3 regions of the Dactylosporangium sp. CS-047395 genome follow, and region 2 is predicted to be linked to each of the others. Evidence: riboswitches for the same ligand, from Rfam matches in the RefSeq annotation. Region 2 holds a riboswitch; each other region holds the start of a gene.

Region 1 (10,344 bases), 1.6 Mb from region 2:
GTCGGGCCGGTACCGGCTGCGGCGAACGCGTCTTCCGCTGAGCAGCAGCCCGGCCGCGGCGAGGGTGCCGCCGGCGGCGAGCAGCGGCAGGCCAAGGGGGCGGGGGGTGGTGGCGTCGAGGAGGCCGTAGACGCCGACGCAGACGCCGAGCAGGCCGGTGACGACGAGGGCGCCGGCGGCGTAGCGGATCGGTTTCGGGGTGGTGCCGGCGCGGGCGTAGCCGCGGGCGTCCATGGCGGCGGCGAGGGTCAGGGACCGGTCGAGGGCGTCGGCGAGGACGGGCAGCAGGATCGCCCGCAGCGCCCGGACGCCTTTCCCGGCGCCGCCGCGCAGCCGCCGCGCGCGCCGGACGCGCAGAACGCTTTCGGCGAGCTGCGGCGCGACGGACAGTGCGACGATGACCGCCGTCCCCGCCTCGTACAGCGCCGCGGGGACGAGTTTCAGCAGCCGCTTAGGGTTGGCGAGGGCGTTCGCGGCGCCGAGACACACGAGCATGGTCGCGAGGCGCAGCCCGTCGTAGAGACCGGCGAGGAGCTCTTCGGCGGCGACCGGCCCGAACAGCCGGATCCCCGCGGCCCACGCCGGCAGCGGGATCTCGGGCAGGGAGACGAGGATGTGAGTGCCGCCCCCGCCACCGAAGATGACCCGGAAGAGCAGCCGGCTGGTCACGATCAGCGCGCCGAGGATGAGGTAGAGGCGGAACGCGAGGGCCCAGGGGGCGTCGGTGCGCCGCCGCGCGACGACGACGCCGGCGGCCGTGGCGATGAGGGCGAGGATGATCGGGTTGGTGGTGCGGCTGGCCGCGGTGGCCAGGCCGAGGGCCCACAGCCACCACGCCCCCGGGTGTACCGCCCGCGGCAGCGACCGCATTTCAGGTGTCCCGGCTGGTGCGGCGCCGCCACCACACCGCGAACCCGCCGGCCGCGGCCAGGGCGAGGAGCAGCCCGAGCCCGGCAAGCGTGCCGAGCGGCACGCCGAAGGTGGTCCGGACCGCGTCGACGTCAGCGGGCGGCGTCCCGGTAGCCGCCGTCGCCCCGACCGAGCCGAGCAGGTCGGACACGTTCGGCTGCGGGATCAGCTGGTCCGGCGAGCCGCTCGGCGCGGGCACCGTCTCGGACGCCGCCGCGGATGTGGCGGGACCGGTGCTACCCGGGGCGAGTGTCGGCGTGGGCGCGCCGGGGCCGCGGGCCGATTCCGGCTGCGGCTGGGGTTGGGCGGTCGTCGCGGGCGGGGGTGCTGGGGGTGCGGGCCGGCTGGGGGTGACGCCGGGTTTGGGGGCGGTGCCTTCGGTGTGATTCTTGGAGAACGACCAGCCGTCGAACGAGCCCGGGGGTGGGGTGCGGTTCTTGACGCCCAGGTCGCTGTAGGTCCAGGTGCCGCCGTTCGGGGCGTGCCAGTACGACCAGTACGCGGTGGCCGGTGGGGTGTCGACGCACGGCTCGGACGCCGCGGTCGGCTTGCCCTCGATGCGGCAGATGAAGGCCAGGCCCCAGCGGGTGGTGCCGGCGACGGTGAACCCGGCGTTCTGCAGCGCGGTCAGGCCGCTGCCCTGCCCGCCCGGGGCGCAGCGGATCACGACCCCGCCGCCGAGCTCGTGGAAGTCGACCACGACCGTCACCCCGGACGCGTCCGGGCAGTACCCGGCCGACCCCGCCTCCGCCGGGCTGGGCGCCACGACGGCGCCAGCGGCGATCGCGAGCAGGGTCGCGGTCGCCGCCCGAACCAGCCGCAGCCGTACGCGGGTCATGGGGTGCGGCGCCGCCGCGCCGCGACGACGAGCACGACGCCGACCGTGAGGAGCACCATCGCGAGGGCGGCGATGCGCAGGATCGGATCTCCAGTGACCGGCAGGTACCCGCCGGGCGCCGCCGTGGTCGAGGTCGGCGTCGGGCTCGCCGACGCTGACGCGCTCGCTGATCGGCTGGCCGAGACACTGCCTGAGGCGCTGGCCGAGGGGCTCGCCGACACCGTCTGGGACGGCGACGCCGACCCGGACGCGGACGCCGGGGCCGACGCGGACGGGGATCCGGTGATCGGCTTGCCGATCTCGCCGAGGGGGACCTGGGCGAGGGCGAGGAGGGCCTGGGCGGTGGCGCGACGCCACTGGTCGCGGGTCATGTCGTCGATCGCCCCGGTGGCGAACGCGGCCGTGGAGTACGCGAGGGCGCCCTTATCCGGGCCGGTGGTGAGCTGGAGGTGGGCGACCCAGGCGGAGGCCTTGTCCGCGGCAGCGTGTTGTCCGGCGGCGGCGAGGGCTTCACCGGCGAGACCGGTGCTGTTGCTGTTGGGCATCGATGGCAGGTTCGGGTCCGGCTGCTGCGGGCCGTTGACGAACGATCCGTCGTCGGCCTGGCGCGCCTGTAGCCAGGCGACCCCCTTCGCCGCCGCGGCCGCCGCGCCCGGCGCCGCATCGGCGGCGACGAGCGCCTGGACCGCGATCGCGGTCGAGTCGACGTCGGGGACCGCGTCGCTGGTGCACGCGGTCCCGGCCGGGTCGGGGTTGAGCCGGAACCCTCCAGCGGGGCACTGCTGGCGGATCAGGTAGGCGACGACGTCGTCCGGGACGCCGCCGGAGCGGGTGAGGCCGAGGATCGCGAGGGACTGGTCGAAGGTGTTGGATGCGTCCCCGCCGTACACCTCCGGGGTGGTGTCGCGGACCCGGCCGTGGTGCGGCCCGGAGGTGGCGATGAGAGCGCGGGTCTGGGCGTCGAGGTCGAGGCCACCGAACTGCTTCGGGTCCCGGCCCGCGACCTCGGCGGCGAGGAGGAGTTTCGCGGTTGAGCCTGCGTCGACGATGCGGTCGAGGTCACCGTCATTGTCGTAGTCGATCTCGTAGTAGGAGAACGTGGCCGCGTTCGCGGTGATCTGGTCGGCGACGTGGTCCGCGGCGGCGGGGGCGGCGCCGGTCGCGTGCAGGGCGAGGAGGGCGTCGATGGTGAGGCCGATGTCGGGCATGCCGAAGTTGGTCAGCACCCCGTCCTCGAGCTGGGTGGCCAGCCACGTCGCCGCGTCCCGGCCCGCCGACTGCTCCGCTGGTGCCGGGGCGGCGAAGGCGCCGGCCGCGGCGGCGAGCGCGGCGGTGAGCGCGGCGGTGACAGTGGCTGCGAGGACAGCGGCGGCGCTGCGGGAGGGAAGCGAACGCATAGTGGGGTGCCTTCCAGGAACGGGGCCGGTGGTGGTGCCGCGGCAGGTCGTGCCGCGGCACCACACCCGGGTCGAAGCGGGAGAATTGGCGGTTAGGGGGCGGTGATGGACGGCTGCTGGCCGGAGCCGAAGCGCCAGCCTTCGACGGTGCCGATCGCCGGGTTGTAGGAGGAGGCGCCGAGGCTGCTGTAGGTCCAGGCGCCGCCGGGGGTGGCGTGCCAGTACGACCAGTACGCCGACGCGGGCGGGGTGTTCACGCACGGCTCGGTCGCCGCGGTCGGCTTGCCGTTGATCCGGCACACCAAGGCGAGGCCCCAGCGTTGGGTGCCGGTGACGGTGAACCCGGATCCGGTCAGCGCCGCCAGCCCGGTGGCCGGGTCGCCGGCGAAGCAGCTGGTGACGACGCCGCCGCCGAGGGAGCCGAAGTCGACGACGACCGTCACGCCGGTCGACGGGGCGCACGCCGCGGCGTGCGCGGCCAGCGGTGCCGGTTCGGCGAGGACGAGCGCGGCGGTGACGCCGAGGGCGGCGAGCGTGGTGGACAGGGCGCGGCGCAGGGTTGACCTCATCGTCCCTCCACCATGGACAGTGGTCACGGGCAGGCCAGTGCGGGTGCGGCCGGCCGGGCACCGGCGGCGGACAGGGTCGCCAGCCCGGCACCGGTAAGGCCGGGGACGGCCTGGGCAGTGGCCCGGACGGCGATTGCCGGGTCGAACCGGGCCGCCGTGTAGGCGATCGCGCCGCGGTTGGCGGCTGGGCCGGTGCAGCGGACCTGCAGGGTGAGCAGGAAGGCGCGTGCCTGCAGCCACGGCAGGGGGCGGCCGGCGACGGCGAGGGCCTGTGCGGCTAGCCCGGTGGAGTTGCCGTTCACGACGCCGGCGCCGTCGGTGAACGCGCCGTCGGCGTGCTGGACCGAGACCAGCCACGCGATCGCCGGGGCGGCGTCGGCCGGCCGGTGGGCGGCCAGGAGCGCCTGCACGGCCAAGGCGGTCGCGTCGACGTCGCTGGTGCACGTGGGCTGGTCGAAGTAGAGCGGGTACCCGCCGTCCGCGCACCGCGTGCCCGCCAGGAACGCCGCGCCCGAGGCGGGTGCCCCGGCGGCGGTGCGGCCGAGCACGAGCAGAGCGAAGGCTTGGGTGAACTGGTTGCTGTAGTCGCCGAACGCGGACCGGTCGGAGAACCGCCCGGACGGCGTCTGCAGCCCGCGCAGCCGGGTGATGAGGTCGACGCCGCCGAACGAGGCCGGGTTCCCGCCGCGGACCTGCACGGCGAGGGCGAGCTTCGCGGTGGCGCCGGCGTAAGCCTCGGTGCCGTCGCCGATGTACCCAGTCAGGATCTCCGGCCGGGCGAGCCAAGCGGTGGCCTTGCCGGCGTTGGTGTCGGCGACCTTCGCCGCCGCGAACGCGAAGACAGCGTCGATGGTGAGGCCCTGGTCGGGGTAGGCGACGCCGTCGAAGACGACCTCGAACCGCTCGCCGTCGACAAGCTGGCGTGCCAGCCACCCGGCGGCCGCGTCGGACCGGTTGAGGGTCGGCAGGGTGGCGGCCGCGGCGGGCGCGGCGGCGACGCCGAGCAGGACGGTGGAGAGGGCAAGCGCGGTGAACACCCCGGTGAGAAGGGTGCGCGCGCGGTGCCGGAGGACTGCCATCAGGCGGTGCCTTTCCGGCCCTGGCAGTCGAGAGAAACCGGACGGAAAAACGGGATGCCCGGCGGCTCCGACCCGTGGGCCACGACGGGTAGGGAGGTGCAGAACCAACGCGCGGAGACGGGTATTCGGGCTCACGACCAGCACAGGCGTGCGGGTCATCTACCGTTGCGGGCCAGCGCCGGACTTCAACCGGACTTCCCCCATCAACGCACGGCTATGGAGTTGTCACCGACAGTCTGTCGGTGTCCCGCGGCGCCGTCAATCCCGTCGGTCAGGTTGTGGCGTTCGTGACAAGTCGCCCCGGGGTCCAGGACGAGCCGAACTCGTGATGTCATGCAGCGATCGTCCGGTCCTGCCCGCAATCGGCGCCGCAGAGGGTCGACGCCGCAGAGGGTCGGCGCAGTTGGCTCGAGAAATAGGCTGATCCGGCTCTCCTGCCCCGAAGGGCCTGCCCGAGAAGCGTTGAACGTCGAACCCTCCGCTGCTGCGACCGCACAAAATCATGAATCGGTCTTGTCGTGGCGAACGCGGACATTCCTCGTGCTTCGGGGAACCGTGAGTGATCCCGTTTCGTCACAATGTCAGGCGTGTCGATGGACCACGCGGTACGGCTGGGCATCGAAGTCGGGGCCGACTATGCGATCGCAGCGCTGGCCTGGCCGGACGGCACGGCAATGGTGCTGCCGATGGACGGCTCCGGCTTCCTGATCGCACCAGAGCAGGCCCGGTCACGGCCCGCGAGCGGCGAGCCCGAACCGGTCGACACTAGCAACGGACCAGCTGCGTCGCCGCGCCTCCCACCGGGCAACTGGACGTTCGCCGCGGTCACCCGGATTCTGCAGGACGCCCACGCAGTTGCGGGCACGCGCATCGACACAGCAACGGTGGCCATCCCGGCCGGATGGTCACTGCGGCAACGCGAACAGGTGCGCGCCAACGCCGTCCGAGCTGGTCTCCGCTCCGTGCAGCTCATGCCATCGCCGATCGCGGTCTGCTGGCACGTGCTCGCCGGCGGCCACGAACTGCCGCCGGGGGCACAGGTCGTGGTCTGTGAGGTCGGGGACAGCAGCTCGGCAGCGGTGGTCGGCCGTGACGGTGACGGTGGCTTCACCGTGGTGTCCGATGTGGATGAGCTGACCGTACGCTCCGGCATCCCCGGCAACGCACCATCCGGCCCGCCCGTCGAAGAGGTCGTCCGCCGGGCGATGGCAGGAGCCGACCTGCCGATCGGCACCCCAGATCTCGTGTGCGCGGCCGGTCACGGCGCTCGGCGGGCCGACGTCGGCCGATCGCTGCATACGGTGACGGGCGTGGAACCGATGCTGGTCGTGGAGGCTGAGCTCGCGGCTGTCCTCGGCGCGGTGCAGGGGCCGCAGGCAGTCGATCACGGCGCGCCGGCACCGCACGCTGCGGCTTGGCACGACGTCTGGGCGCTGCTGCTGCCAGCGTTGTGGTCGATGGCGTTGTTCGCGCAGTTCCTGACCGGCTCGCAGCGATACGGGCCGCGGGAGAAACTTGGCCAGCCAGGCATGTTGCTGGCCGCGTGGGGCGGTCTCGCCTTCGCCGCACTCTTCGCGCTGCTGGCCGTGGTGAGCACCACCATGCTGGCGACCGCTGCCCGGCACGAACCGACCGGCCGTGACCCGGACAGCCCGACCTTGGGGGAGTGGGTACGGCACCGGCTGACGGCCGCGGCCCTCGCCGGTGGAGCCGCCGGCGGTGTGCTCGTCGCAGGACTCTTCGTGGTCATTGCCGGTGGGTTCTTCGACCTCGAACTGGGGCCGCTGCTGCGCTGGTCTGTGCTGCCGATCCTGCCGGCGGCGGCTGCTGTCGTGGCCGTGGCGGTGGTGGTGTGGCGGCGACCGGAACCGCCCGAGGGGGAGTGGCCGCAGTGGCTGCGGTTCCCGCCGGTCGCCGTGATGCTGGCAGGGATCGGAACGCTGCTGATCTCCTACGACGAGACCGGCAGCCCATGGGTGCTGCAGCCGCTGAGCTGGCAGCTGCAACAGTGGCTGCCGCCGGGCCAGATGACGATCATCGGGCCGGTCGGCCGGCTCGGCGGGCTGTGCATTGGTGCGGCGACTGCTTGGCTGCTGGTGACAAGACCGCTGGCCCGGCTGCTGCTCGGCACCTTCCTGGCACTGCTGGTCGCCTCCGTCCTGTCCTGGCGCATCACCGGTGCCGTCGCGGTCGGCTTCTGCCTCGTGGCCGCGGTGTGGTGGGCGTTCGTAGCCGTGCGGCTCGTCCTACGGCCCAAGTTGCTGGCATCGCCGGCTCCAGGGGCTCGGCCCGCTGCTACCGCCGGCGACGGGGCCGGCAGGTGATGATCCGTCGTCTCCCAGGCGGTCGTAAGCCCAGGCCGGTACGCCTCGCGCGACAGCACGCCGGAACCAACGCAGCAGCCCCGGACTCAGTACCCCCAGCGTCCGAAAGCACCATGCCGAGCAATCGGCGTCCGGCCACTCGGCACGCTGGCCAGACGATCTGCGAACGAAAACCGGTGCACGCATGACCAGCGAGCCGCACACCGCCGGCAGCCGCCCGGCGCTTCCCGCCGGATCACAGCCCGGATCAACCCGATCCGACCAGCCGCGCGTCCTGATGCGGTACGGCGTGGTCGTAACGCCACGGATCCAGATCGGCCGCCGCGTCCCAGTCCCGCAACTCACGGGCACTGCCACTCCCGCACCCACCGGCGGCGGGCGGCACCATGCTGGATCAGTCGGGAGACGCCGTGCGGTCCAAGCCATCGCCGCCGTGGTCGCCCTTGCCCTGACCGTCGCCGGCTGGCAGGTCGTCCGCGGCTCGTCCGGTCCGCAGCCGCGCGACCTCGTACAGCAGCTGTTCGACGACCTCGCTGCCCACAACCTCGCGACCTGGACGACCTCCCAACTGTGCTCCAGTAACCCGATCTGCGGCCCAGGGGCACTGGCCAGCGGATACGAGGCGCCGCAGCACGTCACCATCGACCAGGAGCCCGAAGACACCGCTGGCACCACCCGGCGCACCATCGTCCACGTCTCGTATGAGCTCGGCGGTCAGCGGATCACCGACCAGGTCACGACGCTCTACAACCCGGGCCGCGTGTTCGGCGGCTTCTGGCAGCTCGGCGACCGCCCCGTCACGACGCTCACCATCCCCGGCCCGGCGCCGTCACGGGTCACCGTCGCCGCGGTGACCCTGCTGCCCGCGGACCTCACGAAACCGCTGACCATCCACGTGCCGCCCGGCCGGTACACCATCAGCCGGGCCGAAACCCCGCTGATCGCCGCAACCCAAACGACCGCGGTAACCGCGCCTGGCCCGCCCGCCACCGTCACCCTGCCCGCCGACATCCCCACCGACGTCAACGACAACATCATCGCGCTGATCCGCGACCGCATCGACGAATGCGCCACGAAGCACGATTTCCTCCCCGCGGCAGGTACCGCGCGGCCCGGGATCCACGGCTGCCCGTTCTCCCACAACACCAAATACGCGCTCACCGACAGTGTCACCTGGAAGATCGAGCAGTACCCGGTCCTGGAACTCACCGCGGCCGACGACGGCAGTATCGCCGTCGCGACCAAGGCACCCGGCCGGGCCGCGATCCACTACCGGTGGACGCTGCACCTCGTCGAACCCCGCGACTGGACCGACGCCAATGCCGTCGAGACGATCGACGTCAGCGGCCGCATCACGACGGAGGCTGGAGCCCTCACCTGGGCGCCGGCGTAGCGGCACCTCATCGCAGCTGTTGCACAGTCGTGGCCGGGTGGTACGCGCCCAGCAATGTAGCTGCCCCGTCCATACCGACCCTCGTAGCCGGGGCTGGCCCTGACCGCGCCGCCCGGGCGGATGTGCGGCACCGGCCGTACGCGCAGGTCGGCGGCGACTGGTGCGCGCGACGATTGCCTCGGACCGTGGGCGCTGCGGACACTGACCGGCCGGGTGCGTCCGCACTGCCCGCACGGCTCGCCGCTGCTGGATTGCCGGCGGCAGCACGAAGAGCACCGGCTGGCCTTGCCTTCCGCCCATTCACCCGTGTTGTTGCACCGCTGGCTATGAGGGAGAAAGCCAGCTCCACCGGGACGGCCATAACTGGCCCCGCCACGACCGGCCTGCCACCGCCACCCGTAACCGAACTTCGACAGGTATGCGACCACGAAAGGATGAACCCGCCGAGCACGGCTTCCGGACGCTTGACGCGCACGACCGACCACCGGACTCAAATCGACAGGGCGGCGAATTGGTCATGCGGTGTGCCCTGGGCCGACCATTTGCGAGCCGGCATCCGATCATCGGCGGAGTCGAGTCGAGCGTTGCCTCGTGCCGAGGCCATACAGGCGGCGAGGATGTAAGTCCGGGTGCCGGTCGAGGTTGTTGCGGGCACGGAGGTACGTGGGTCGGCGTGCGGGGCGGCGATCTGGATGTCGCGGAGGCTGGCCCCAGCGTCGAGCGTGGTGGTGACGAGGGTGTGGCGCAGTGTGTGCCGGTTCGGACCGCAGCGAGCGGGTCAAGGGCTTCGCCGGCGCACCGATGTAGGAAGACCCGCAGGTCCGACTCGCTGTGAGGCCGGGACTGACCGCGGTAGCGGCGCCGTACGCGGCTGTCGGCGCGCGGAGCACGAGGTTGCTCGGCGACGCGACGCCGGCACCGGGAACAAGACGGTGGGCGATGTACTCCAGTGCGTCATCATCGGCGATGAACGCCAGGTCGCCCGCCGCGGCAGATTGCGCGTCCGATCGATCGAATCCGGCGGTCGCGACCGCATGCTCATGGAATGCTGACGCGTTCGCCAGGCGCATCCCGAGAAGCTTGCTGAAGGCGCTCAAGATGCGGTTCCAGTGCCTGGGCCAGATACTCCATCTCTACGTAGGCCAGGTTGTGCCCGGTGGCTTGACGGACGCGATCGATGAAGTCCTTGTAGGCGTCGAATACCCGCACAATGATCGTCCCCGACGTCCTTGCCACCACCTCGATGTCAAATACCTCGGCGTTGATACCCGCGGCCAGGTCCTCGTAGAAGTTCAGATAGTTTCTGAGCAGGCGGCCACGCGGACTGTTGGAATCTGCGTCACGCGTGAACTGTTTGACCGCCTGTATGTCGGTGTCAGACGGCACCTCGCTGGATACCAGCCGACGATGTTCCATCGTCGCGGCGAGGTGCTCTAGGGTCGACTGCCGCTTCACGCGGAGCTGTTCTGTCGCGAATGCTTCACTCGCATCGTTGATCTGTCGCTGCAACAGGCGTAGCTGCTTCACGAGCAGAGCGAGGAACACGATGTTGACGATGAGGGCGGCTACCGCGGCGATGGCAGAAACGGCGTCGGGCTTCATGGCAATTTCGCATCTCACGGCCGGCCTGTCCGGCGGTGGTACAGACCGATGTATCCGCCATCATCGAAGCAGTGAAGTTGCCGGAATGGCATGCCCATACGTCGGATGCGGCGTCCGCTCATCGGCATGAGCGCGCGCTGTCGGCCCGGCCGGACGCCCTCTACACAGCATGACCGCGCCGACAGTGGGTTCGATCATGCTGGGGCCAAATATGGCCGTCCCGATGGAGCCGG
Region 2 (10,344 bases):
CGGTCACCAGGACCAGGGCCCCGGCCGCGATGCGCCGGGCGGTCGATGAAACTTGCATCGGTACTCCTCGGGAGGTGCGCCGCCACCGCCGGGCTTCCAAGCACGACGGCGACGCGGCTGACATCACAAGAACGAAGTCAACGCGCGCGGCTCCCGCCGGGCAGAGTAGCCGTTTAAACGAGGAATGTGAATATCGCAACGGGACGGTACCGCCACCGTCGCCGGCCCTTCAGCGGCCTGGGCCTGAACATCGGCGCGGGGGTGCGGGCGTCGCACTGGCTGAATCCGGTGAATCCGGCCGCTTACCGCCGCGTCACGCCTACTGTGCTGGGCCGCCTCCCGGCCGCCACGCCGAGCACTCCCGCCGCCACCCCGATCGGCCTCAGCTGACCGTCGCCACCAGCCCGCCGCGCCTGCCTCGCACGGTCGCGGCGGGTTCACGGGAGGGTGGCCGCCAGCGCGGCGTACGTCGGAGCGAGTGCACGCAACGCGCGTGAAGCCGCGGTGCGGTCGTCCGCCACGAAGGCGTACTGCAAGCCGCCCACCAGCATCGACTGCTCCGTCAACACCTGCGCCGCCGCCACTAGGCCCAGCGAAGCCAGCGCGGCCGCGGCGTCCGAGAGGCGGCGCGCGCCCACCCGTACGGCGAAGTGGGTCAGGTGCGCCCGCACGTCGTCCGGCAGGCCGGCCTCCACGCGATCGGCCAGGGCGTGGAGGGCATCCGCGCCGTGCCGGGTGTCCGGAGGGACGGGCAGTTCGAAGCGGCCGCGGAGCCAGGCGGCGAAGGACGGGACGGCGTCGCGCAGGGCATCGGCGACCGTGACCGATCCGGCGCGGTTGAACGCATATCGCAGCGTGTAATCGGTGCTGCGGTACCCGATCGTCTCGCCCTTCCACGCGGCCAGGAACGTGTCCGTCGGCAGGGTCGCGTACGGGTGGCCGTGTGGGTCGTGGAAGCGGACCAGCTCGTCGTCCGCGGACAGCACCACGACGAAGTGGTCCGCCTCGATCGGGCCGGTCATCCCCGGCTGGTGCGCGAACAGCCCCATCTCGAGCGGTCCGGCCAGCACCGGCCCGCTCGTCAGCGCCTCGCGCAACAGGGACAGGGCGGCCGCGGAGGAGGTGGCACCCGTGCCCTTCTGGGCGGGTGCGGCGTGGTCATGGGATGTGGCAGACCCCGCCCACCTCGTGTGCGTCGGCGTGGATGGTGGCGGGCTCGCCCAGGGCGTCGCCCATGTCGACGGTCACGGGCGTCCCGAGCGCGGCGGCCAGGCAGAAGGTGCTGTTGGCGTTCGCGATGTCCTCCGGCACCCCGATCGACGGCGCGAACATCCGAGCCGCCGCGCGCCCCTCACCGTCCGGCCGCGAGTACACGAAGCACCCGAGCAGCCCGGAAGCGTCGCAGGCCGCGCGCAGAGCCGCCTGGTCGGGCGCGAGCGCCGCCAGCTCCTCGCGTGTGCCGACCGGAACCAGCAGCCGTGCGCGCCCGACCGAAGCGACCACCACCCCCTCGACGGAGCCGAGCCCAAGGGCAGCAAGCACAACACCGGCGTCAGAAGGCGAACGCAGGGTTACCGGCCCGGGATCGAAGGCCGCCCCCATCAGCTCGCCCGAGCTCCAGGCGCGCCCACGGAAGGTGCGCCCGCCGGCCCGTACCTCATACCCGCCGGGACCCAGGACCGCCAGCGCCGCGATCGTCCCGTGGCCGCACGCCGGGAGTTCGCCGGTCGAGGTGAAGAACCGCAACTCCGGCCCGGGACCGATCCACACCGTGTGAGACGTCGGGCCCAGCTCGAACGTGTGCGTCACAGTCGTCGGGCTGCCACCTGTGCCGTCGCGCAGGCAGGCGCGGACGACGATCATCCGAGGACCAGGGCGACCGCCCGCTCCACCGCGTCCCGGGTCGGCGGCGGGCCGGTGCGATCGGCGAACAGCAGGTGGGCGGTCCCGATCAGCATCGCCGCCAGCCCGTCCGGTTCGGCGCCCCGCGGCACGCGCCCCAACTCGCGCTCGGCCGCCAGATACGCGGCGAGCATGCGCGCCGCCTCGGTCAGCACCGGCACGCCCGCCGGCCACGTTTCGCGGAGGCGGGCGCGCAGCTCGTCGCGGAACGTCACCAGGGCCACGATCGCCACCGCGACCGAGCCGAAGACGGCCACCAGCGCGTCCGTCACGTTGCCGGCGACCGTGCCGGTGCCGGCCAGTGAGCGCAGGGCTACCGCCTGGGGGGCCATCTGGTGGACGCGGTCCAGGACGAACGCGGCCAGGAAGTCGTCGAAGTCCGTGAAGTGCTTGTGCAGCACGCCCTTCGCCACGCCGGCCTCGGTCGTCACGGCGCGGCTCGTCAACGCGCTCGGGCCGTCTCGCAGCAGGATGCGATCCGCGGCGGCGAAGAGCTGCTCGCGGACGTCGCGGAGGGCTACTCCCGTGGGCACTCGTGGACTCCCATCTTGTCAGAGTGGGCGAGTGCCCACTAGAGTGGGCGCATGCCCACTGTACCGCACGAGGAACGCGCAGTAGCCGAATCGTTCGGGGCCGACGCCGAGCGCTACGACCGGGCCCGCCCCAGCTATCCGTCCGCGCTCATCGAACGCATTCCCCAGGGTCACATCCTCGACGTCGGGTGCGGCACCGGCATCGTGAGCCGCCAACTCCATGGGAGCACCGTGCTCGGGCTCGATCCCGATCCGCGCATGGCCGAGGTGGCGCGCCGGCACGGGATCGAGGTCGAGGTCGCCAAGATCGAGGAGTGGGATCCGGCCGGGCGCACCTTCGACGCCGTCGTCGCCGGGCAGACCTGGCACTGGGTCGAGCCGATGGCCGGGGCGCGCGCGGTGGCGGACGTGCTGCGGCCCGGCGGGCTGGTCACCATGTTCTGGAACGGTGCCGACCCGCCGGAGGAGGTCGGGGCGGCCGCCATGCGCGTGCTGCGCAAGCACCTGCCGGAAATGCCGATGCCGCAACGGTACTCCTTCGGCGGCAACGCCTACCGCCCGCTCGCCGACAAGGCGGCCGAGGGGCTGCGCGCGACCGGGGCGTTCAGCGAACCGGAGGACTGGATCTTTCCCTGGGAGCGGGTCTACACCCGCCGGGAGTGGCTCGATCAGCTGGCCACCTCCGGGTTCGCGAACCGGCTCCCGCCCGAGGTCTTCGAGGAGATCGAGACGCCGGCGACGTTCACCGTCACGTACAGCACCGTCGCCACGGCCGCCTACAGAAGCTAAGCGTCCTCCAGGTCGCCCTCGGTCTGGAGGTACACCTCGCGCAGACCGTCCAATGTGGACTGCTCCGGGTGCTCCCACAGGCCGCGGTCGGCCGCTTCCAGGAGGCGCTCGGTGATGCCGTGCAGGGCCCACGGGTTCGACTCGGTCAGGAACTTCTGGTTGTCCGGGTCGAACACGTAGGACTCGGCCAGTTTCTCGTACATCCAGTCGGCCACCACCCCGGCCGTGGCGTCGAAGCCGAACAGGTAGTCGACGGTGGCCGCGAGCTCGAAGGCGCCCTTGTACCCATGCCGGCGCATCGCGGCGAGCCAGCGCGGGTTGACCACCCGGGCCCGGAAGACGCGGGCGGTCTCCTCGCTCAGCGTGCGGGTGCGCACGGCGTCCGGGTTGGTGCTGTCGCCGACGTACGCGGCGGGGGCCCGGCCGGTCAGCGCCCGCACGGTCGCGACCATGCCGCCGTGGTACTGGAAGTAGTCGTCGGAGTCGGCGATGTCGTGCTCGCGGGTGTCGGTGTTCTTGACCGCCACGCTGATCCGCTTGTACGCGCCCTCCATGTCGCCGCGGGCGGGCACGCCGTCGACGCCGCGGCCGTAGGCGTAGCCGCCCCACACCGCGTACACCTCGGCCAGGTCGCGGTCGTCGCGCCAGTTCCGGCTGTCGATGAGCGGCAGGATGCCCGCACCGTAGGCGCCCGGCTTGGACCCGAACACCCGCAGGGTCGCCCGCCGCTCGTCGCCGTGGGCGGCGAGGTCGGCCTCGACGTGCGCGCGGACGAAGTTCGACTCAGGAGCCTCAGGAGCAGAAGCCGCCATTTGTACGGCATCGTCGAGCAACGCCACCACATGCGGGAAGGCGTCGCGGAAGAAGCCGGAGATGCGCATGGTCACGTCGATGCGCGGCCGGCCCAGCTCCGTGAGGTCGATGAGCTCCAGACGGGTGACCCGGCGGGAGGCCTCGTCCCACACCGGGCGGACCCCGAGCAGCGCCAGGGCCTCGGCGATGTCGTCGCCGGCGGTGCGCATCGCGCTGGTGCCCCACATCGACAGGCCGACCGAGCGGGGCCAGTCGCCGTGATCCGCGCGGTACCGCGCCAGCAGCGAATCGGCCATCGCCTGCCCGGTCTCCCAGGCGAGCCGCGACGGCACCGCCTTCGGGTCCACCGAGTAGAAGTTCCGGCCGGTCGGCAGCACGTTGATGAGGCCGCGCAGCGGGGACCCGCTGGGCCCGGCCGGCACATAGCCGCCGTCGAGCGCGTGCAGCACCATCGTGAGCTCGTCCGTGGTGCGCTCCAGCCGGGGCACGATCTCCTCGGCCGCGAACCGCAGCACCCGTACCACATCCGGAATTTCGGAAATATCGGAAAGGTCGGAGGTGCTCCAGTCCCGCGACTCCATCGCCGCGACGAGCGAACGGGCCTGCGCCTCGATGGCGTCCACATTGGACCGTTCCGGCGTGGACTCATCGAGACCGAGCGCCTCCCGCAGACCCGGCAGGGCCGCCGCCTGGCCGCCCCACATCTGCCGCGCCCGCAGCATGGCCAGGACGAGGTCCACGCGGGCGGAACCCGAAGGAGCCACGCCCAGAATGTGCAGGCCGTCGCGGATCTGCACGTCCTTGACCTCGCACAGCCAGCCGTCGACGTGCAGCAGGAAATCGTCGAACTCCGCGTCGTGCGGCCGGTCGTCCAGCCCCAGGTCGTGGTCGAGCTTCGCGGCCTGGATCAGCGTCCAGATCTGGGCCCGGATCGCGGGCAGCTTGGCCGGGTCGAGCGCGGCGATGTTCGCGTGCTCGTCGAGGAGCTGTTCGAGGCGGGCGATGTCACCGTACGACTCGGCGCGGGCCATCGGCGGCACCAGGTGGTCGACCAGCGTGGCGTGCGCCCGGCGCTTGGCCTGCGTGCCCTCGCCCGGGTCGTTGACCAGGAACGGGTAGATGAGCGGCAGGTTGCCCAGCGCCGCGTCGGCCCCGCAGCCGGCCGACAGCCCGACCGTCTTGCCGGGCAGCCACTCCAGGTTGCCGTGCTTGCCGACGTGCACGACCGCGTGCGCGCCGAAGGAGTCGGCCAGCCAGCGGTACGCGGCCAGGTAGTGGTGCGACGGCGGCAGGTCCGGGTCGTGGTAGATCGCGACCGGGTTCTCGCCGAAGCCGCGCGGCGGCTGCACCATCACCACGACGTTGCCGCGCTGCAGGGCGGCGAGCACGATGTCGCCGTCGGACACGAACAGCTCGCCCGGGGCCGGGCCCCAGTGCTGCTCCATCCCGGCCCGCAGGTCGTCGGGGAGCGTGTCGAAGAACGCGCGGTAGCGCTCGCCCGGAATGCGGACCGGGTTGCCCTGCAGCTGCTCCTCGGTGAGCCAGTTGACGTCCTGCCCGCCGGCCGCGATCAGCTCGTGGATGAGCGCATCCCCATCAGAAGGGAAGCCTTCCCCGAGGTCGTAGCCTTCACGAGCAAGGGCCTCAAGCAGCCGCACGACGCTCGCAGGCGTGTCGAGGCCGACGGCGTTGCCGATCCGGGAGTGTTTCGTCGGGTACGCGCTGAGCATCACCACGACCCGCTTGTCCGCGTTCGGGATGCGGCGCAGGCGCGCGTGGGCCGTGGCGATCCCCGCCACGCGGCCGGCCCGCTCCGGATCGGCGACGTACACGGTCAGGCCGTCCTCGTCGATCTCCTTGAACGAGAACGGCACCGTGATGAGCCGCCCGTCGAACTCCGGGATGGCCACCTGGGTCGCGGTGTCCAGCGGCGACAGCCCGTCGTCGTTACCGTCCCAGGTGTCGCGGCTGGACGTCAGGCACAGCCCCTGCAGGATCGGCACGTCGAGCGCGGCCAGCGCGCCCACGTCCCAGGCCTCGTCTTCGCCGCCGGCCTGGGCGTCGGCGGGCCGGGTGCCGCCGGCCGCGAGCACCGTCACGATCAGCGCGTCGGCCTCGGCCAGGGTCGCGAGCAGCTCCGGCGGCGCGGTGCGCAGCGAGGCGGCGAACACCGGCAGCGGCCGGGCGCCCTCGGACTCCAGCGCGGTGCACAGCCCCTCGATGAACGCGGTGTTCCCGGCGACGTGGTGCGCCCGGTAGTAGATGACGGCCACCGTCGGTCCGTCGACGTCCTTCTCGGCGCGCTCCAGCACGCCCCAGACGGGGGTCTCGACCGGCGCGGCGAAGCCGTGGCCGGTGAGCAGGACCGTGTCGGAGAGGAACCGGTGCAGCTCGGCGAGGTTGGCCGCGCCGCCGAAGGCGAGGTAGGCGTGGGCCTGCGCGGCGAGGCCGGCCGGGACCGTCGAGTGGCTCATGAGCTCGGCGTCGGGCGCCTGCTCGCCGCCGAGGATCACCACCGGGCGGCCGGTGGCCAGGAGCGTGTCGAAACCGTCCTGCCAGTCGCGGTACCCGCCGAGGAAGCGCACCACGATCAGCTCGGCGCCGTCGGCGAGCCCGGGAAGGTCCGCCACGGACGTGCGCGACGGGTTGGCCAGGCGCCAGCCGGCACCACTGGCCCGCGCGCTGAGCAGGTCGGTGTCGGACGTCGACAACAGCAGGATCACGCCGGGGTCCTCCCTCGGGGTCCGCGCCCCAAGCTGGTGGGTCGATGCCGGCGCCGGAGAGTCTCCTGGCTCCCGGATCGGCGCTCACCCCCGGGCCTTCCCGGGCTGGGCCCGGTGGCCGTCGTGCTGGAGGCTCACTCCCCGGTCACAGTGGCGGGACCGTCCCGGATTCGCACCGGGTTCCTCCACACGTCGCCGTTGTACAGCGCCTCAACTCTCCTGGAAGAGGCTGTGCGGCGTCAAGCGAAGGTAATATCCGCCGCGTGCAGGCTCCAAGCGGACGCGACGTCCCCGACCGGTGCCCCGGCGCCGTGCAGGTGCACGCGGCGGCCGACGGCGGGCTGGCGCGCGTCCGGCTGCCCGGCGGCCGGATCACCGGGGCCCAGCTGCGCGTCCTGCGCACCGCCGCGGCCGAGCTCGGCGACCCCGCCCTGGAGCTCACCTCGCGCGGAAACGTGCAGGTCAGGGCGTTGCGGCCGGGTGCCGAGCGGGAGCTGGCGGCGCGCCTGACCGACGCCGGGCTGCTGCCGTCGGCCACCCACGAGCGGGTCCGCAACATCGTCGCCAGCCCGTTGAGCGCCGCGGTCCGGCCGCTGGTGGCCGAGTTCGACGCGCTCCTGTGCGCCACGCCCGCGCTCGCCGGGCTCCCCGGCCGGTTCCTGGCCACCCTCGACGACGGCCGCGGGGACGTGACGGCGCTGGTCGGCGACGTCGGCCTGCACGATTCCCGATTGATCCTCTCCGGTGTACCGACCGAGCTCCACGGCGGCCCGCCCCTCCTGGTGCGCGCCGCCGAGGCCTTCCTGGCGGAGCGGGCCGCGCAGGAGTCCAAGGCCTGGCGGCTCGCCGAGCTCTCCGACGGCCCCGCGCGTGTCGCGGCGCGTCTCGGCACGACGCTCGGGACATTTCGGATTTTTGGCTCGGACGCGCCCGGCCCCGGGATCCATGGCGAGCTCGCGGTGCTCGTGGTGCCGCTCGGGCTGCTCACCGGCGCCCAGTCTGCCGCCCTGACCGCGCTCGAAGAGATCATCGTCACCCCGTGGCGGACCGTCGTGGTCCCGGCCGCGGCGATGGCCGACGCTGTGGCGTCCGGGCTCGCCGCCGATCCCGCCTCGCCGTGGGCCGGGGTGACGGCCTGCGCGGGCCGGCCGGGCTGCGCCAAGTCCCTCGCCGACGTGCGCGCGGACGCCCGGGCCGCCGTCGCCGCGGGCACGCCGGAGCCGGCGCACTGGGTGGGCTGCGAGCGCCGCTGCGGCGCGCCGAAGGGAAGGCACGTGGAGATGCTCGCGACGGGTTCAGGTTATCGGCGGAGTGTGACCGGGTGAGCGACTACATCCGCGACGGCGCCGAGATCTACCGGCGCTCGTTCGCCACCATCCGGGCCGAGGCCGACCTGTCGGGGCTGCCGGCGGATGTGGCGCGGGTGACGGTACGGATGATTCACGCCTGCGGGATGGTCGACCTTCCGGCGGACGTCGGCTGGTCGCCGGGCGTGGTCGCGTCCGCCCGGGCCGCGCTGCTGGCCGGCGCCCCGATCCTGTGCGACGCGGAGATGGTCGCGTCCGGGGTGACCCGCGCCCGGCTGCCGCGGGGCAATGACGTGGTGTGCACGTTGCGGGCACCGGAAGTACCGACGCTGGCTCTGCAATTGGGAAACACGCGCAGTGCGGCCGCCCTCGAATTGTGGCGGGGCCGCATCGAGGGCGCCGTGGTGGCCGTCGGCAACGCGCCGACCGCCCTGTTCCGGCTGCTGGACATGGTGGCCGAGGGAGCCGGCACGCCGGCCGCCGTCATCGGCATCCCGGTCGGCTTCATCGGCGCCGCCGAGTCGAAGGCCGCACTGGCCGAATCGGGCCTGGAATACCTGGTGGTGCACGGCCGCCGGGGCGGCAGCGCGATGACGGCCGCCGCCGTGAACGCGATCGCGAGCGAAGAGGAATGAGCACTGTGGACAGTGGGCAGCTGTACGGCGTCGGTCTCGGCCCGGGCGATCCCGAGCTGGTGACGGTCAAGGCGGCCCGGCTCGTCGCGGCGGCCCCGGTGGTGGCGTACCACTCGGCCCGCCACGGCAGGAGCATCGCGAGGTCGATCGCCGAGCCGTACCTGCGCCCGGACCAGATCGAGGAGGCCCTGGTCTACCCGGTCACGACGGAGGCGCACAACGACTACCGCGGGGTGATCGAGGAGCACTACGACGCCTGGGCCGCCCGCCTGGCCGCCCACCTGGACGCGGGCCGCGACGTGGTCGTCCTGTGCGAGGGCGACCCGATGTTCTACGGCTCCTACATGCACATGCACAAACGCCTCCGCGGCCGGTACCGCACCGAGGTCGTCCCGGGCGTCACGTCGGTCTCGGGCGCCTCGGCGGTCCTGGGCCGCCCGCTGGTCGAGCGCGACGAGATCCTGACCGTCCTGCCGGGCACGCTGCCGGGCCCGGTCCTGGCGGAGCGGCTGGCCGCGACCGACTCGGCCGCCGTGATGAAACTGGGCCGCACCTTCGGCAAGGTCCGCGACGCGCTGGAGCAGGCGGGCCGGCTGGACGAGGCCTGGTACGTGGAGCGCGCCACCACCACCGGCGAGCGCGTCGCCCCGCTGGCCTCCGTCGACCCCTCGTCGGTGCCGTACTTCTCGATCGCGCTGCTGCCGTCGCGCGTCCACGACGAGACCGCGGCCGCACTGGCCGCGGCTCCCGCCGTGGTGGCCGCGGGCGAGGTGGTCGTGGTCGGCCTGGGCCCGGCCGGGCGCGACTGGCTCACCCCGGAGGCGCAGGCCGCCCTGGCCGCGGCCGACGACCTGGTGGGCTACGGGCCGTACCTGGACCGCGTGGCGGCCAACCCGCGGCAGCGGCGGCACGCCTCGGACAACCGGGTGGAGGTGGAGCGGGCCGAGTTCGCCCTCTCCCTGGCCAGGGACGGCCGCCGCGTCGCGGTGGTCTCGTCCGGCGACCCGGGCGTCTTCGCCATGGCGGCGGCGGTGCTGGAGGTGGCCTCGGAGCCGCGCTGGAAGGACGTGCCGGTGCGGGTCCTGCCGGGCCTCACCGCCGCGCAGGCGGTGGCGAGCCGGGCGGGCGCGCCGCTGGGGCACGACTTCTGCGTGCTGTCGCTGTCGGACCGGCTGAAGCCCTGGGACGTCATCGCGGGCCGGCTGGAGGCGGCGGCCAAGGCCGACCTGGTGATCGCGGTGTACAACCCGGGTTCCCGCTCGCGCACCTGGCAGGTCTCGGCGGCGAAGGAGTTGTTGCTGCGGCACCGCGCCGAGGACACCCCGGTGGTGGTGGGCCGCGACGTGGGCGGCCCGGAGGAGTCGGTGCGCGTGGTGCGGCTGGCCGACCTCGAACCGTCCGAAGTGGACATGCGCACGCTGCTCATCATCGGCTCCTCGCAAACCCGCCGCCGCGACGACGACTCGCAGGTGGTCTGGACCCCGCGCCGCTACCCGGCCTGAGGTTGAGCACGACGACCGCGAAGGTCAGGGCGAGGGCGGCGCCGATCCAGGCCAGGGCCGGGTAGCCGGCACTCGCGGCGAGCGGGCCCGACAGGCCGCCTCCGGTCGCGGCGGCGGCGCCCATGCCGAGCTCGCCCCAG
Region 3 (10,344 bases), 710 kb from region 2:
AGCCACGACGCGTCCGAGGACGACCACGTCTTCGCCGCCGAGGGCTCCGAGTCCTCGCACTCGGCCCAGTTCTCCGAGCTCGACGCGCTCTCGCAGCGCTTCGACGCCGCGTTCGCGGAGGGTACCCAGTTCCACGGCGAGGGCGGCCAGTACGGCGTCGCCGCCAACTAGCACGACAAGGGCTACCCCTGGCTCGAGGCCGGTCACCGTCACGGTGGCCGGCCTTCGCCATGCCTACCGCTGCATACCCGCCACCGTCTTGGTGAACGTGGCTTTCGTGGCGGCGATGGTCCGGTCGCGCAGGTCGTCCTTCTCGGCCTGCGTCCACGTCTTGCCGTCGGCGCGGGAAGCGAAGAAGTCCACTCGCATGCACACATTGCTGTCGCGCAGGCTCAGGGTCAGTCGCAGTTGCGCGGCGGCCTGGTCGCCGACGCCCGGGCTCTCGTAGATGACGGCCTCCTCGCCGAGTCCGGGCACCTGGGAGTTCGGTCCGGCCAGTTCCGCCGACGCGGCGGCCTGGGTCTGCATGCGCGAGGCCAGGGAGACGTCGTTGTACGCGTAGACGATGAACGAGACGGTCGCCGTACGCTGCTGCTGTGGGTCGCCCACGGCGTGCGAGCGGGTGTACGCGCAGCTGGTCGTGTTCACCGTCGCGTCGGGGTTGCGGCTCCCGGTCGGCTTGCTCAGCTCGCCCTCGTAGAGGTCGAAGAACGGCGTGGCGTCCGAGGCGGCGCACTCGTCCTTGGGCACCTTCTCGAGCGCGTACTTCCCGGGGCCGCCCGCGTTCTGGGCGCCCGCGGTGTTGGCCGGTGTGGTCGGGCTGGTCGGGCCCGGGTCGCCGGTCCGGTCCTTGGCGAAGGCGTAGATACCGGCGGTGGCGGTGCCGGCCACGAGGAGTACACCTAAAAGCACCATCGTGATGAGGACCGCCGGCGACGGACCGCGCCGCTGCGCCGCCGGTGGCCGCGGGGGCATCACCGGGGTGAAGGGGCGTTGCGGGGTCAGGGGCTGGCCGGTGACGGCGGCCGGGGAGACGGGGGCGGCCGCGAACACGGGCGACGACACCGGGGTGGCCGCCGCCGTGAACTCGCCGGTCGTCGGGTAGGGCGCGCCGCCGGAGGCCGGGACCGCCGAGATCGGGGCGGCGTTGGGCGTGCGGTTGACGTAGAGGGAGCCTTCCGCCACCACGAGTTCCGGCTGCTCGGCGACGATCGGGGCGATGCCCAGGGCCTCGTGCAGCATGGTGGCCACGAGCGGGATGCGGCTGGAGCCGCCGACCAGGAACAGGCCGGCGATCGCGGCGGTGCCCACGCCGGACTCGTTGACCAGGGCGCGGGTCATCGCGACGGTCGAGCGCAGGACCGGGCGGGTGAGGCCCTCCAGCTGCTCGCGGCCCAGCGGCACCTCGCGGCCGAGCGCGGGGATGCCGACCACGGTGCCGCTGGCCCGGGAGAGCATCTCCTTGGCCGAGCGCACATCGTCCCAGAGCTGGCGGCGGGTGGCCGGGTCCGTCCACAGCTGCCCGTACGTGGCCTGCAGGAACCCGATGACCGCGGCGTCCACGTCCAGGCCGCCGACGTCGTTGAGGCCGTCCGAGGCGACCTGCTCGAAGCCGGTGTGGGTGCGCCGCAGCAGGGTGACGTCGCAGGTGCCGGCGCCGAGGTCGTACACGAGCACGCACGCCCCGAGCGGGAGACCGGCGCCGCGGGTGTGCGCGAAGTACGTGGCGGCGGCGGTCGGCTCGCCCACCAGCTCGATGTTCACGAACCCGGCGTGCCGGGCGGCGTCGGTGAGCAGCGCGCGCCGGTTCTGGCCCCAGCTCGCCGGGTGGGTGAGCACCACGTCCTGGACCGGCCCGGCGACCCGCGCGGCCTCCCGGGCGACCCGGCCGAGGACCGCGACGATCAGGTCGCGCACCCCGACCTCGGCGTCGCCCAGCAGCACCGCGGTGTCGTCGATGCGCCGCTTCGGGTTGGGTTCCATCCGTTCGGGGGCGCTGCGGGCCAGGTGGGCGGCGTCGCGCCCGGTGTGCAGCTGCCCGTCGGGGCCGAGCAGGACGGCGGAGGACAGCAGCGGCGACCCGTCGAACAGCAGCGGCTGCACTCGCGCGTCGGGGCGCTGCAGCATCGCGATCGTGGTGGAGGTGCCGAAGTCGATCCCGAGGCGCAGGCGCGCAACCGTCATGGTCGGCCAGGATAACAGTCGGCCACCTGACTACATCTGTAGTTTTGCTCACTACAGATGTAGTCTCAAGCGGTGCGAACTCGGCGGGAGCAGTTGCTGGACGCGGCGATCGAGGTCATCGGCGCGGGCGGCATCCGGGCGCTCACCCACCGGGCCGTCGACGCCGGGGCCGGACTGCCGGTCGGCTCGGCGTCCAACCTGTTCCGCACCCGCGAGGCGCTCATCGACGCGGTCGTGCAGCGCTTCGCCGAGCGCGAGCAGGCCAACTGGGAGCGGATCGCCACCGAGGTGGTGCCGCAGAGCCCGGAGGAGCTGGCCGAGGTCCTCGGCCGGTTCGCCAAGCTGAGCACGGGCCCGCAGCGGTCGCTCACCCTGGCCCGGTACGCGATCCTGCTGGAGGCCGCCATCCGTCCCGAACTGCGCGCCCAGCTGCTGGAGACCGGGGCCAGGGTCAACGCCTGGGCCACCCACTGGATCCGCGCGAGCGGCTCGCCCGACCCCGACCGCGACGCCCCACTGATCATGAACTACTGGACCGGCCTGGTGCTCCACCAGCTCGCCATGCCCGATCCTGCCTTCGACCCGACGCCCGGCCTGCGCGCGCTGGTCCGCACCCTGGAGGTACCCCGATGAAGTTCCCTTGGTGGCCCGCGATCGATGCTCAACGCACCGCCGTCGCCGACCTGCTGGCCTCGCTCACGCCCGACGAGTGGTCAAGTCCCTCGCTCTGTACACAGTGGACTGTCCGCGAGGTGGCCGCCCACCTGACGCTGCAGCAGATGACCGTACGCGACCTGCTGGCCCGCACGCCCATCCTGGTCGGCGCCCGCGGCAACCTCGAACGCGGCATCCACGACATGGCCGTCGCCCGGGCCGCCGAGGTCGACGACGCCGGCCTGGTCGCCCTGATCCGCGCCTCGATCGGCTCCCGCCGCGCGCAGACCGGCGTCACCCCCTACGAAACATTGACCGATATGCTCGTCCACACCCAGGACATCGCCATCCCCCTGGGCCGCGACCTGCCGATGCCGCCCGACGCCGCCGCGGCCGCCGCGACGCGCATGATGACGATGCACTGGCCGCGACCCTTCCCAATCAAAAAGACCCTGCTCCGGTACTCCCTGCTGGCCGACGACACCGCCTGGCAGTTCGGCAACGGGCCGGCGGTCGAGGGCCCGATGAGCGCGCTGCTCCTGCTGGTCTGCGGCCGCCTCGCCGCGCTGGACCACCTGCGCGGCCCGGGACTGGAATCACTGCGGGCGGTCGCGGCATAGGGTCGGGGTATGCGCCTGGTGTCGTTGCTGCCGTCGGCCACCGAGATCGTCTACGCCCTCGGTCTCGGGGAGCGGCTCGTCGGGGTCACGTTCGAGTGCGACGAGCCGCCCGCCGCCCGGGCCGAGAAGACCGTGGTGGTGGGCGGCCGCGACACCAAGGGGATGACGCCGGGCGAGATCGACGCGTACGTGCGCGACCAGTTCGCGGCCGGCGAGGACCTCTACACCCTGCACGCCGGCGCCCTGGCCGCACTCGCCCCCGACCTGATCCTCACCCAGGACCTGTGCCGCGTCTGCGCCCTGCCGTCCGGCCACGTCGAGGACGCCCTGGACCACCTCGGCTGCCGCGCCGACGTGCTGTCCCTCGACCCGCACACCCTCGACGAGGTGCTGGAAACCATCGCGACGGTGGGGGAGCGGGCCGGGGTGCCGGAGCGGGCCTCGACCCTCATCGCCCACCTCCGATCCCGGCTCGACGCCGTCGCGGAACGGGTGGCGGGGCGCGCCCGGCCGCGGGTGGCGGTCGTCGAGTGGGTCGACCCGCCGTTCACCGCCGGACATTGGGTTCCCGACCTCGTGACCGCCGCCGGCGGCAAACCCGTGGCGGCCCGCCCGGGCGCGCGGTCGGTGCAGGTCGACTGGTCCGAGCTGACCGGCGCGCGTCCCGACGTCGTGGTCGTCACGCCGTGCGGCTTCCACCTGGACGGGGCCGCCGAACAGGCCGCGCTCGTCGCCCCGCGGTTCCCGGACGCGCAGGTCTGGGCCATCGACGCCGACGGCATCGTGGTGCGGCCCGGCCCCCGGCTCGTCGACGGAGTCGAGGCCCTCGCGGCGATCCTGCACCCGGACGCCGCCGCCCCGGCACCCTCGGGCTCCATCCGCCGCGTGCGCTGAAGCACGCGGCGCGACGCGACACGCCGCACAAGGTGTAGTGGCGTGCATTCGTGGCGGTACCCATATATGGTGTTGACCGTAGCTGGTTCGGCCACTCGTCCAGGGTGGCCGAGGCAAGAGGGAACCCGGTGCGAATCCGGGACTGCCCCGCAGCGGTCAGTGGGAACGACAGCCGTCATGTGCACTGGGCTCGATCAAGCCTGGGAAGCGACGGCCAGTAGGCATGCGCTCGACGCCCACGAGTCCGAAGACCTGCCAGCGCGCCGCGCACCGATGAGGGTGGGCGGCGGTCGAAGGCCGCGCGGGACGGCCGACGCCGAGTGCCGGGCCCTGGCCGCATGCCGCCGCGGGGCACCGGTGGCGTCTCCGCGTGTCCTTTCGACCTCAAACCGTCGAGGGCACGAGGAGAGGAACGCGGATGCAGGTCCGGAAACGCAACGGCGACACCGAAGCGGTGGACGTCAACAAGATCGTGCGCGCGGTCGAGCGCTGGGCCGGGGACCTCGACGAGGTCGACCCGATGCGCGTGGCGACGCGCACCATCAGCGGGCTGTACGACGGCGCGACCACCGCCGAGCTGGACAAGCTGTCGATCCAGACGGCGGCCGAGCTGATCGGGGAGGAGCCGCAGTACTCGCGGCTCGCGGCCCGGCTGCTCGCCGCGTACGTCGACAAGGAGGTGCGCGGGCAGGGGGTCGCGAGCTTCAGTCAGTCGATCGCGTACGCGCACCAGCAGGGACTCATCGGCGACGAGACGGCCGCCTTCGTGGGCCGCAACGCGCGTAAGCTGGACGACGCCATCGACCTGCGGGGGGACCTGCGCTTCGAGTACTTCGGGCTGCGCACGGTCGCCGACCGCTACCTGCTGCGCCATCCTGAGTCGCGGCTGGTGGTGGAGACGCCGCAGTACTGGCTGCTGCGCGTCGCCTGCGGCCTGTCCGAGACGCCGGCCGAGGCGATCGGGTTCTATCGACTCATGTCGTCGCTGGCGTACCTGCCGAGTTCGCCGACACTGTTCAACTCCGGCACCCGGCACACCCAGATGTCTTCGTGTTTCCTCGTCGACTCGCCGCGCGACGAGCTGGACTCCATTTACGAGCGGTACCACCAGGTCGCCAAGCTGTCGAAGTTCTCCGGCGGCATCGGCATCTCGTGGTCGCGCGTGCGGGGGCGGGGCGCGCTGATTCGCGGTACCAACGGGAAATCGAACGGCATCGTGCCCTTTCTGAAGACCCTGGACGCCGGGGTCGCCGCGGTGAATCAGGGCGGGCGGCGCAAGGGAGCGGCGTGCGTCTATCTGGAACCGTGGCACCCGGACATCGAGGAATTCCTCGAACTGCGCGACAACACCGGCGAGGACGCCCGCCGCACGCACAACCTGAACCTCGCGAACTGGATTCCGGACGAGTTCATGCGCCGCGTCGAGGCCGACGAGGAATGGTCGCTCATCGACCCGTCCGACGCCCCCGAACTGCCCGACCTGTTCGGCGAGGCATTCGACGCCGCCTATCGCGTCGCGGAGAAGCAAGCGGTGCGCACGATCAAGGCCCGCGACTTGTACGGCAAGATGATGCGCACCCTCGCGCAGACCGGCAACGGCTGGATGACGTTCAAGGACCGCTCCAACGCGCTGTCCAACCAGACCGGCGCGCCGGGCAACACGATTCACCTGTCCAACCTGTGCACCGAGATCGTCGAGGTCAACAGCGACGGCGAGACCGCGGTGTGCAACCTCGGCTCGATCAACCTCGGCGCGCACGTGACCGCCGGCGGCGTCGACTGGGACAAGCTGCGCGCCACGGTCCGCACCGCGGTCGTCTTCCTGGACCGGGTCATCGACATCAACTACTACCCGTCGCAGCAGGCGGCGGCGTCGAACCCGCGCTGGCGCCCGGTCGGCCTCGGGCTGATGGGCCTGCAGGACGCGTTCTTCACGCTGGGCCTGCCGTTCGACTCGCCCGGCGCGCAGGAGCTCTCGACGCGGGTCCAGGAGGAGATCTTCCTGACCGCCCTGGAGACGTCGGCGGAGCTGGCCGAGCGGTTCGGCGCCCACCCGGCGTTCGCCGAGACCCGCGCCGCCGGTGGCGTGCTGCACCCCGACCTGTGGGACGCCGTCCCGGCCGCGGCCGAGCGCTGGTCGGCGCTGCGCACCCGGATCGCGGCGAACGGCCTGCGCAACTCCCTGCTGATCGCGCTCGCCCCGACGGCGACGATCGCGTCGATCGCGGGCTGCTACGAGTGCATCGAGCCGCAGGTCTCCAACCTGTTCAAACGCGAGACCATGTCCGGCGAGTTCCTCCAGATCAACACCTATCTGGTACGGGAGCTCAAGTCCCGCGGCCTGTGGACGTCCACGATCCGCGAGCAGATCAAGCGGGCCGAGGGTTCGATCCAGGGCATCACGGAGCTACCGGCCGACGTGCGCGACCTGTACCGCACCGCCTGGGAGCTGCCGCAGCGCGCCTTGATCGACCTGGCCGCGGCGCGCTCGCCGTACGTCGACCAGTCGCAGTCGCTGAACCTGTTCATGAGCGCTCCCACGATCGGGAAACTCTCCTCGATGTACCTGCACGCGTGGAAGTCCGGCCTGAAGACCACGTACTACCTGCGCTCCCGCCCCGCGACCAGAATCCAGCAGGCAACGGTCTCCGTGGCGGCTACCTCGTCCGTTTCTGCGGCGTCGGCTGGTTCTCCGGCGCCGGCCGTTTCCTCTCCGGCGGCTGTTGGTTTGATCGCCCCGGCTGACGCGGTCGCCTGCTCTTTGGAAAACCCCGAGTCCTGCGAGGCGTGCCAGTGAGCCTGCTCGATCCCGGCATGGATCTCACCCTGCGGCCCATGCGCTACCCGCACTTCTTCGACCGCTTCAAGGACGCCATCAAGAACACCTGGACCGTCGAGGAGGTCGACCTGCACAGCGACCTGCCCGACCTGGCCAGGCTCACCCCCGCCGAGCGGCACCTGGTCTCGAGGCTGGTCGCGTTCTTCGCCACCGGCGACACGATCGTCGCCAACAACCTCGTGCTCAACCTCTACCAGCACGTCAACTCCCCGGAGGGCCGGCTCTACCTCTCCCGCCAGCTCTTCGAGGAGGCCGTGCACGTCCAGTTCTATCTGAACCTCCTCGACACGTACGTCCCCGACGAAACAGAACGGTTCGCGGCCTTCGCCGCCGTGGAGAACATCCCGTCGATCCGCCGCAAGGCCGACTTCTGCTTCCGCTGGATCGACTCCCTGGGCGACCTGCACGAGCTCCGAACCCGCGACGACCGCCGCGCGTTCCTGCTCAACCTGATCTGCTTCGCCGCCTGCATCGAGGGCCTGTTCTTCTACGGCGCCTTCGCCTACGTCTACTACCTCCGTTCCCGCGGCCTCCTGCACGGCCTGGCTTCCGGCACCAACTGGGTCTTCCGCGACGAGTCGATGCACATGGCGTTCGCCTTCGACGTGGTCGAGACGGTCCGTTCCGAGGAGCCGGACCTGTTCGACGACAAAATGGCCGCCGAGGTCCGCAACATGCTCACCGAGGCCGTCGAATGCGAGGTCCAGTTCGCCGCCGACCTGCTCGAACAAGGCATCTCGGGCCTGTCCCTGTCCGACATGCGCGAATACCTCCAGCACGTCGCCGACCGCCGCCTCGCACTGCTGGGCATCGAGCCCCTGTACGGCAGCCGCAACCCGTTCGCCTTCATGGAACTCCAGGACGTCCAGGAACTCTCGAACTTCTTCGAACGCCGAGTCTCGGCCTATCAGGTAGGTGTCACCGGCACCGTCTCCTTCGACGACGACTTCTGACGCTCCGGCCCGTCAAGCGCACCAACCAGGCGTCGCGCCTCAACGACGAGGCGCGACGCCCCTTTCCGCGCCGCCACCTCCGCAAGCCCCGCAATCAACGCCGACGAATCCCCGCCGCCATCCCGAGAACCGCCGCGCAACTCACCGCACCCAACGGCGGTCGCAGTCGTGTCGCTCGTGGGGTGGGTTACCCCTCGTCCAGCGGCGGCCGTTTCCGCGGCGATCGCAAGCAGATCGGGCGTCCCGCGCGGCGTCGTCGGCGCGGCGAGCATCGCCGGGAGCGCGGCAGCCAGCACCCGGAACACGACATGCGGCGCCCCGGCGGCGGCCGCATCGCGCAACGGTTCCACGGCCCGGTTCACCTTGATCGCCCCACCGACGGCAAGCAGCCCCAGATAGTGCCCGGCCGTCTCCGCGTCGAACGAATCGGTGGCGGCCAGCAACAGCAGCGCGTCCACGGCGGCCAGGCGGTCGGCTTCGTGGCGCGCGGTGAGCCCATAGGCAACGGCGATCGCCAGCGCCGGTCCGCCCTCACCATGGGTTTCGGCCAGCAGCGGCAGGATCGCCCCACCCCCGCGCTGATCCATGTCGGCGGTCGCGGCCACGTCGGACAGCGCGAAGGCGGCGACCAGCCCGCGATGCCACGGCAGCATGCCCGGCCACAGCACATGCCAGCCGTTGCTCCCGACCCCGACCGGCGGCGCCGCCGTACCGAGCAGCCCGAACGCCTCCGCCGCACCCGTCGTGGCCGCCGCATCCGTCGTCCCCGCCGAACCCGTCGTGCCCGTCGTCCCTGCCGCACCCGCCGTGCCCATCGTCCCTGCCGCACCCGCCGCACCCGCTTTCTTCGGCGTCTCCGGTGGCGCGGTGGTGACCTCGACGCGCAGGGTCGGCAAAGTGTCGAAATCCCAGTCGCCTCCGTGCTTCTTCGGCCGGCGCGGCCTGACCTCCACCTGCCACGCCGGCTTGGGAAGACCGTAGCCGCGCAGCCACGTGCCCAGCCTCGACCCCGCCGGCGTTTTCAGCGCCTCGGCCCGCGCCGCCGAGTCCAGGTCCGGCCCGGGTGGGAGGCGCAGCATCGCCTGGGCCAGATCCCACGGCCATGGGTCGCCGGGACGGAAGGCGGCCAGCCGGGCGAGCAGCACGTCGGTGTCGAGGACCCCGTTGCTCCAGGTCGGTGCGCTCAACAACCCGCCGGCCGGCAGCGAGTCCGATCCCAGGTGCAGCCCGATCTCGGCCAGCCGCGCCCGCAACAGTCGCTGCGGCGGCGGGATGCGGCGGTCCGGCGGCGACTCGCCCAGCGACAGGAACCGGCGGGCCGCGGCCAGCAGCGAGGCCCATCCCGAGGTCGCCGCCGGGGCCAGACCGGGGTCGATCGCGGTCTGCAGCAACCGGGTGAACGTGCCGCACACACAGTTCGGGTCCCACCGATGCTCGCCCATCCCGGCGCGGTGCCGCTCCACGACCGGCTGCAGCGCGCGGGCCAGGGCGGTCCGGTCGCCGGCGGCGAGGCGTACGACGCCGTCGAGGATGCGTTCGAGGGGCAGCAGCGCGGAGAACGGACGGTCGCTGTAGAACGCCGCCACCTCCTCGGCCAGCTCGTCCGGGTCGGCGATCGGCGCCGGTGCCGGGGCGACCGCCGGGGGAGCGGGGAGCGGGACGGTGACGGGCAGCAGTGCCGGTGCCGGAGCCTCCAGCAGCGCCTCGATCTCGGCCCGCCGAGCCGGGTACGCGCGGGCCAGCGCGCCCAACCACGTCCGCTGCGCCTTGACGAGGCCCTTGTCCGGCCGGAGCAACACGGCCCGCGAAGCCTCCAGCACCGCGTCCAGGTCGAGCTCCCGCGCACCGCGCAGGACTTTCTGCGCGGCCGTGGCCACCGTGACCGGCCCGTCGGACAGCAGCCGCAGGTAGTCGCCGGCGTGCGCCGAAGCCTCGGCCGGGGTGGGGGAGAGGGCCGTCAGCAGCGCCAGGAACGCCCGGGTCCCCTGGCGTCGATCCCCGCCGCGCAGCAGCCGGGACAGCGCCGCGGTCAGCAGGTCGGCGCGGGCCAGGCGACCCTCCGCCGCCAGGGCGGCCAGGGCTTCCACGATGGCCAGGTCGCCGCCGCGCTGGTTGTTCGGGTCGAAGATGAGCAGGTGGTTGCCCGCCTCCGCGGATGTGAACACGCGGGGGAGCAGGGCGTCGAGGAAGCGGTCGGTGC

The links. Region 2 has a riboswitch for cobalamin ahead of ACQP00_RS12910 (cobaltochelatase subunit CobN). Riboswitches for the same ligand answer to the same signal wherever they lie in the genome.
Region 1: linked by a shared signal. The riboswitch ahead of ACQP00_RS20565 (peptidase) and the one ahead of ACQP00_RS12910 (cobaltochelatase subunit CobN) in region 2 are both predicted to bind cobalamin.
Region 3: linked by a shared signal. The riboswitch ahead of ACQP00_RS16315 (ribonucleoside-diphosphate reductase subunit alpha) and the one ahead of ACQP00_RS12910 (cobaltochelatase subunit CobN) in region 2 are both predicted to bind cobalamin.

Annotation. Positions count from the first base shown of each region.
Region 1 covers NZ_CP192015.1:4,385,052-4,395,395, forward strand. Annotated here, with positions in the region: gene ACQP00_RS20545 (CbiQ family ECF transporter T component) at 1-870, opposite strand, end outside; gene ACQP00_RS20550 (hypothetical protein) at 872-1,747, opposite strand; gene ACQP00_RS20555 (cell wall anchor protein) at 1,744-3,144, opposite strand; gene ACQP00_RS20560 (hypothetical protein) at 3,237-3,713, opposite strand; gene ACQP00_RS20565 (peptidase) at 3,737-4,792, opposite strand; cobalamin riboswitch at 4,892-5,037, opposite strand; gene ACQP00_RS20570 (hypothetical protein) at 5,380-7,116, shown strand; gene ACQP00_RS20575 (hypothetical protein) at 7,550-8,509, shown strand; gene ACQP00_RS20580 (DUF4760 domain-containing protein) at 9,548-10,111, opposite strand.
Region 2 covers NZ_CP192015.1:2,761,436-2,771,779, reverse strand. Annotated here, with positions in the region: gene ACQP00_RS12940 (lytic polysaccharide monooxygenase auxiliary activity family 9 protein) at 1-58, opposite strand, end outside; gene ACQP00_RS12935 (hypothetical protein) at 187-390, shown strand; gene ACQP00_RS12930 (hypothetical protein) at 438-1,097, opposite strand; gene ACQP00_RS12925 (PhzF family phenazine biosynthesis protein) at 1,159-1,863, opposite strand; gene ACQP00_RS12920 (TetR/AcrR family transcriptional regulator) at 1,860-2,435, opposite strand; gene ACQP00_RS12915 (class I SAM-dependent methyltransferase) at 2,487-3,224, shown strand; gene ACQP00_RS12910 (cobaltochelatase subunit CobN) at 3,221-6,760, opposite strand; cobalamin riboswitch at 6,820-6,945, opposite strand; gene ACQP00_RS12905 (precorrin-3B synthase) at 7,024-8,085, shown strand; gene ACQP00_RS12900 (precorrin-8X methylmutase) at 8,082-8,702, shown strand; gene ACQP00_RS12895 (precorrin-2 C(20)-methyltransferase) at 8,699-10,204, shown strand; gene ACQP00_RS12890 (MFS transporter) at 10,128-10,344, opposite strand, start outside.
Region 3 covers NZ_CP192015.1:3,473,026-3,483,369, forward strand. Annotated here, with positions in the region: gene ACQP00_RS16290 (hypothetical protein) at 1-171, shown strand, start outside; gene ACQP00_RS16295 (Hsp70 family protein) at 235-2,184, opposite strand; gene ACQP00_RS16300 (TetR/AcrR family transcriptional regulator) at 2,257-2,817, shown strand; gene ACQP00_RS16305 (maleylpyruvate isomerase family mycothiol-dependent enzyme) at 2,814-3,458, shown strand; gene ACQP00_RS16310 (ABC transporter substrate-binding protein) at 3,468-4,352, shown strand; cobalamin riboswitch at 4,419-4,626, shown strand; gene ACQP00_RS16315 (ribonucleoside-diphosphate reductase subunit alpha) at 4,771-7,149, shown strand; gene ACQP00_RS16320 (ribonucleotide-diphosphate reductase subunit beta) at 7,167-8,144, shown strand; gene ACQP00_RS16325 (hypothetical protein) at 8,099-10,344, opposite strand, start outside.